Regions from separate parts of the Cellulosimicrobium sp. JZ28 genome, predicted to be linked through region 1. Evidence: predicted binding sites of a transcription regulator. Region 1 holds the regulator's gene; the other holds the start of a gene.
The links. The regulator Rex, encoded in region 1, represses fermentation and respiration genes when NADH is low (regulators of the CRP and FNR family bind a similar motif). The targets are predictions, from matches to a motif close to CTTGTGAANNNNTTCACAAG.

Region 1 (3,215 bases):
TCGACTGAGACGCCCCGCGACCGGTCGCGTACCGGGGCACGGGCGCGAGCGGGTAGGCTAGGGGGCGGATTTCTCTCGTGTTGGTCGGCTTGCGGCGCCCTCGTGGTCGCCGGGGCCCCGATCAACCGTGGACCACCCGCGGCCGGTCGACCGGTCGCCGACCGACACGCCGCTCGAGCATTGCGAGGACCGTATGGGCTCCGTCATCAAGAAGCGCCGCAAGCGCATGGCCAAGAAGAAGCACCGCAAGCTGCTTCGCAAGACGCGTCACCAGCGTCGCAACAAGAAGTGACGTCGCGCGCGTCCTGACGCGCCGACCCGTCGTCGAGCCCGGCCCCTCCCGAGGGACCGGGCTCGACGCGTCTCCGGGCGCGGCTCGGGCGGGGTCAGAGGCGGGCGATGCGCCGGTCGACGGCGCGGCGCACCGAGCGCAGGACGAGCGCCGCGGCCCAGGCGGCGCCGGCCCAGCTCGCGGTGCGGACGCTGCTGCGGGCGACGCGGCGCCGCCGCCCGCGGAACTCGCGGATGGGCCAGCCGACGTCCTGCGCGTGGCGGCGCAGCCGGGCGTCGGGGTTGATGGGGCACGGGTGCCCCACGGCCTCCATCATCGTGACGTCGTTGAGCGAGTCGCCGTACGCGTACGACGCCTCGAGATCGATGTCCTCGCGCTCGGCGAGCGCCCGCACCCCGGCGGCCTTCGCGCGGCCGTGCATCATGTCGCCGACGAGCCGTCCCGTGTAGAAGCCGTCCGCGTGCTCGGCGACGGTGCCGAGCGCGCCCGTCGTCCCGAGCCGGCGCGCGATGAGCTCGCCGATCTCGACGGGGGTCGCGGAGACGAGCCACACCTGGTGCCCGGCGGCGAGGTGCTCGTCGAGCAGGCGGCGCGTGCCGGGGTAGATGCGCAGCGACAGGACGGTGTCGTAGACCTCCTCGCCGATCGCGGTGACCTCGGCGACGGAGCGCCCGGCGATGAGCGCGAGCGCGCGCGATCGGATGCGGTCGATCTGCTGCTTGTTCTCGCCGAACACGAGGTACCGGGCCTGGTGCACGGCGAAGCGCACGATGTCGAGCGTCGAGAAGAACTCGCGCTGGTACAGGGCACGCGCGAGGTGGAACGACGAGGCGCCGCGGATGATCGTGTTGTCGACGTCGAAGAACGCGGCGGTGCGGTGCGGCGGCCCGGGAGCGCGCGCGGGCGCCTCCTCGGGGAGCGTCGGCCGGGAGGTCGGGTCGGGGCCCGGGCCGGGAGACGTCGCCATGCCTCCACTCTAGGCGGTCGGGCTGCCGGGGCCTCGTACCCTGGGAGGCGTGAGCACCTCCGACGCCCCCGCCCCCGTCCTGCTGTTCGGTCGCGCGGGCTGCCACCTGTGCGACGACGCGCGGACGGTCGTCGAGGCCGTGTGCGCCGACGCGGGCGTCGCGTGGGCGGAGGTCGACCTGGACGCGCCGGGCACGGACCCGGCGCTGCGCGAGCAGTACGGCGAGTACGTGCCGGTCGTCACGGTCGGCGGGGTGCAGCAGGGGTTCTGGCGCGTGGACGCGCGCCGGCTGGCGCGTGCGGTGGCCCGGATTTCGGCGCCGCGCGCGGACCTGGGATGATTCCTCCCGTGGAGCGTGACCGTCGACGAGGACGGTCCCTGGACGACGGAGTGACGGTGGCTGAGCAGGTAGTCGGTGAGGTGACGGCGCCGGGGATCCCGAGCGCGACGGTGGCGCGGCTCCCGTCCTACCTGCGCGCGCTGCGGGACCTCGTGGCGCGGGGCGTCGGGACGACGTCGTCGGTCGAGCTCGCGGAGCTGTCCGGCGTGGGCCCGGCCCAGCTGCGCAAGGACCTGTCGTTCCTCGGCTCGTTCGGCACGCGCGGCGTGGGCTACGACGTCGACTCGCTGGCGCAGTACATCACCGAGGCCCTGGGCCTCGTCGACGAGCACCGCATCGCGATCGTCGGGATCGGCAACCTGGGGCACGCGCTCGCGAACTACTCGGGCTACGAGCAGCGCGGCTTCCACGTGGCGGCGCTCCTCGACGCGTCGCCGGACGTCGTCGGGACGCGGGCCGCGGGCCTCGTCGTCGAGCACGTCGACGCGCTCGAGGAGGTCGTGGAGCGCGAGAAGGTGTCGATCGTCGTCCTCGCGACGCCTGCGGCGCACGCCCAGGCGGTCGCGGACCGCGTGGTCGCGGCGGGGGTGCGCGAGATCCTCAACTTCGCGCCGCGCGCGCTCCAGGTCCCGGCGGACGTCGACGTGCGCGGCGTCGACGTGGGCAGCGAGCTGCAGATCCTCGCGTTCCACTCGCAGGCCCGCGCCCTCGCGGCGTCGCAGGAGCGCTGAGCGGCCCCGGCGCCCGGACCCGGGGACGACGAAGGGCCGCGTGCCGGTGCACGCGGCCCCTCGGGGCGGCACCCCTGCCGGAGGGCGCCGGTCTCGCCCGGGACGTGCCCGGGACGACGGTCAGGCCTGCTTGATGGCCGAGACGTCGAGCGCGATCTTGATCTTGTCGCCGACGAGCACGCCGCCGGTCTCGAGCGCGGCGTTCCAGGTGAGGCCGAACTCCTTGCGCGAGATCTCGGTGGTCGCCTCGAAGCCGGCGCGCGGGTTGCCGAACGGGTCGGTCGCGGTGCCCGCGAACTCCGTCTCGAGCTCGACCGGCTTGGTGACGCCGTTGATCGTCAGGTCGCCGGCCACGACGTAGTCGTCGCCGTCGCCCGTGATGCGCGTCGACGTGAACGTCCACGTCGGCTTGTTCTCCGCGTCCCAGAAGTCGGCGCTGCGCAGGTGGTTGTCGCGGTTCTCGTCGCCCGTGCTCACGGACGCGGCGTCGAGCTGGGCGGTCACGGACGTCGACTCGAGGTCGTCGCCGACGGTGATCGTGCCGTCGGTGATCGCGAGGGTGCCGCGGACCTTCGAGATCCCGGCGTGGCGGACGGTGAACGACGCCTGCGAGTGCGACGCGTCGAGGGCGTAGGTACCGGCGGTGAGGCCGGCGGGCAGCGACGAGGCCATGGGTGCTCCTGCGGGTGGTCGGGGTCCTGGCGGACCAAGTGGTTGAACGTTCAACTTCGGAACGAGCGTATCAACAGCACCCCTCGGTCCGTCTATTCCCGTGGAGTGGAACAATGTTCCGACGCCCCCACGCCCCCAGCCCCTCCCGCACCGCCGAGGACCCATGACCCGCAACGACGTCGACACCCCGACGGCGAGCACCGTCCGCACCCC
Region 2 (3,215 bases), 2.0 Mb from region 1:
CGGGTCGGTGATGACCGCGAACGGCGTCACCTCCGCGCCGGTCCCCGACGACGTCGGGATGCACACGAGCTTCGCCCTCCCCCCGAGCTCCGGGAACTTGTAGGCGCGCTTGCGCACGTCGAAGAACTTCTCCCGCATGTCGGAGAACTCGATCTCCGGGTGCTCGTACCGCAGCCACATGACCTTGGCGGCGTCCATCGGCGACCCGCCGCCGATCGCGATGATCGTGTCGGGCTCGAAGTCGCGCATCGACTCGGCGCCGCGGTTCACGGTGCCGACGCTCGGCTCCGGCTCGACCGCGTCGATGATCTGGATCGCGACCTTCTCCTCGCGGCGGGCGAGGACGTCGAGCACGCGGTCGACGACGCCGATGCGGCTCATGACCTTGTCGGTGACGATCGTGACGCGGTGCACGTCGCGCATCTGCGCGAGGTACTGGATCGAGTTCGGCTCGAAGTACGTCTTGGCGGGCACCTTGAACCACTGCATGTTGTTGTTGCGCCGCCCGATCCGCTTGACGTTGATGAGGTTGACCGCCGACACGTTGTTCGACACCGAGTTCGCGCCGTAGCTGCCGCAGCCGAGCGTGAGCGACGGGAGCAGCGCGTTGTAGATGTCGCCGATGCCGCCGAGCGACGTCGGGCTGTTCCACAGCACGCGCACGGCCTTCACGCGCGACCCGTACCGCTCGACGAGCGCCTCGTCGGACGTGTGGATCGCGGCCGAGTGGCCCAGGCCGTCGAGCTCGACCATGCGCTCCGCGAGGCGGACGCCGTGCTCGGTGTCGCGCGCCCGCAGGACGGCCAGGACGGGCGTGAGCTTCTCGCGGCTCAGCGGCTCGTCCGGGCCGACGTCGTCGATCTCGGCGAGGATGATCGACGTGTCGTCGGGGACCTCGAACCCGGCCTCGCGCGCGATCCACACCGGCGACTTGCCCACGACCTTCGGGTTGAGCTTCGCCCCGGCGCAGTTCGTGCCGTTCGCCTCGACCCCGAAGATCAGGCGCTCGAGCATCGCCTTCTCGGCGGGCGTCACGCGGTAGGCGTGCAGGCGGGCGAGCTCGCGCATCGCGTCGTCGTAGATGACGTCGTCGAGGATGAGCGCCTGCTCCGAGGCGCACACCATGCCGTTGTCGAACGCCTTCGACATGACCACGTCGTTGATCGCACGGCCGAGGTCGGCGCTCTTCTCGACGTAGGCGGGGACGTTCCCCGCGCCGACGCCGAGCGCCGGCTTGCCGGCCGAGTAGGCCGCGCGGACCATGCCGTTGCCGCCCGTGGCGAGGATGAGCGCGACGCCCGGGTGGTGCATGAGCGTGTTGGTCGCCTCGATCGACGGGTGCTCGACCCACTGGATGCAGTCGTCGGGCGCGCCGGCCGCGACCGCGGCGTCGCGCACGATGCGGGCCGCCTCGACCGACGAGCGCTGCGCGCTCGGGTGGAACGCGAACACCACGGGGTTGCGCGTCTTGAGCGCGATGAGCGACTTGAAGATCGTGGTCGACGTCGGGTTCGTCACCGGCGTCACGGCGCACACGACGCCGACGGGCTCGGCGATCTCGACGACGCCCGTGAGCTCGTCGCGGCCGATGATGCCGACCGTCTTGAGGTTCGCCATCGAGTTGGGCACGTGCTCGCACGCGAAGATGTTCTTCGTCGCCTTGTCCTCGAAGACGCCGCGCCCGGTCTCGGCGACGGCCATCTGCGCGAGGTGGCCGTGCTGGTGCAGGCCGGCGACGGACGCCTTGAGGACGATCCGGTCGACGTCCTCCTGCGTGAGGCTCATGTACTGGTCGAGCGCCTTGCGGGCCCGCTCGACGAGGACGTCGATCTCGTGCGTCGTGCGGGTGTCCTCGGTGCGGTTCTCGACCTTCGTGCTGGCGCTCTTCGCGCTCATGCGTCCCCTCCGGTGCCCGACCTCGCCGGGCGTCGGCCGCGGGTGTGCCGGGGCCGGGATGCCCCGGCTCCTTCGGCGGTCTCTCTACTTGTGAAGGTTTTCACAAGCCGTGCGTCCCCACAAGGGTCCGGCCCCGATGCGGGCCGAAGGTCCCCGCCTCCTCGTGACCTCCGCACCACGGCCCGCGCGCCGTAGGGTGGGTGACCATGACCGCCGAGCAGACGACGAGCCCCTCGCCCGCGACCGAGAGCCGCGCCGCGACCGACCGACCGGACGGCACCCCCCACGACCCGTACCTCTGGCTCGAGGACGTCGAGGGCGACGAGGCGCTGGCCTGGGTCCGCGCCCGCAACGCCGAGGTCGCCGACACGCTCGAGACCGCCGGCGAGTTCGCCGCCACCGAGCGCGCGATCCGCGAGGTGCTCGACTCCGACGCGAAGATCCCCGAGGTGTCGAAGATCGGCGACCGGTACTACAACTTCTGGCGCGACGCGCAGCACGAGCGCGGCGTCTGGCGGCGCACGACGCTCGAGTCCTACCGCACCGACGACCCGGAGTGGGAGACCGTCCTCGACCTCGACGCGCTCGCCGCGGCCGAGGGCGAGTCGTGGGTCTGGCACGGCGCGAGCGTCCTGCGCCCGACGCCGGAGCAGCTCGCCGCGGGCGAGCCCTGGCGGCACGCGCTCGTCGAGCTCTCCCCCGGCGGCTCCGACGCCGACGTCACGCGCGAGTTCGACCTCGTGGAGAAGCGGTTCGTCGCGCCGGAGGACGGCGGCTTCCACCGCGCCGAGGCCAAGGGCTCGCTCGGCTGGATCGACGCCGACACCGTCTACGTCTTCACCGACTTCGGCGAGGGCACGCTCACGCCGTCCGGGTACCCGCGCGTGGTCAAGCGCTGGACGCGCGGCACCCTGCTCGACGCCGCGGTGACCGTCTACGAGGGCACCGACGAGGACATGTACATCTCCGCCTGGCGCTCGCACACGCCCGGGTTCGAGCGCGACTTCGTGCACCGCTCCAAGGCGTTCTACTCCGACGAGCTCTACCTCGCCGAGCGCGCCGGCACGCCCGAGCAGCGCCTGACGAAGATCGACGTCCCCGACTCCGCCGAGGTCGGCGTGCGGCGCGAGTGGCTGCTCGTCGAGCTGCGCGACGACTGGACCGTCGGCGGCACGACGTACCGCGCCGGGTCGCTCCTCGCGGCCCGGTTCGACGACTTCCTCGCGGGCGACCGCGGCTTCACCGTGCTCTTCGAGCCGACGGCGACGACCTCCCTCGCCGGCGCCACGTGGACGCGCCACCACCTCGTCGTCAACGTG

Region 2: a site for Rex is predicted at 1,984-2,003, ahead of adhE (bifunctional acetaldehyde-CoA/alcohol dehydrogenase). Genes of this name have one in related genera too.

What each region holds. Positions count from the first base shown of each region.
Region 1 covers NZ_CP017660.1:573,010-576,224, forward strand. Annotated here, with positions in the region: gene BJP59_RS02530 (acetoin utilization protein AcuC) at 1-8, shown strand, start outside; gene BJP59_RS02535 (30S ribosomal protein bS22) at 194-292, shown strand; gene BJP59_RS02540 (HAD family hydrolase) at 387-1,259, opposite strand; gene BJP59_RS02545 (glutaredoxin family protein) at 1,309-1,599, shown strand; gene BJP59_RS02550 (redox-sensing transcriptional repressor Rex) at 1,656-2,330, shown strand; gene BJP59_RS02555 (YceI family protein) at 2,451-3,002, opposite strand; gene BJP59_RS02560 (MarR family winged helix-turn-helix transcriptional regulator) at 3,166-3,215, shown strand, end outside.
Region 2 covers NZ_CP017660.1:2,557,438-2,560,652, forward strand. Annotated here, with positions in the region: gene adhE (bifunctional acetaldehyde-CoA/alcohol dehydrogenase) at 1-1,896, opposite strand, end outside; gene BJP59_RS11645 (prolyl oligopeptidase family serine peptidase) at 2,103-3,215, shown strand, end outside.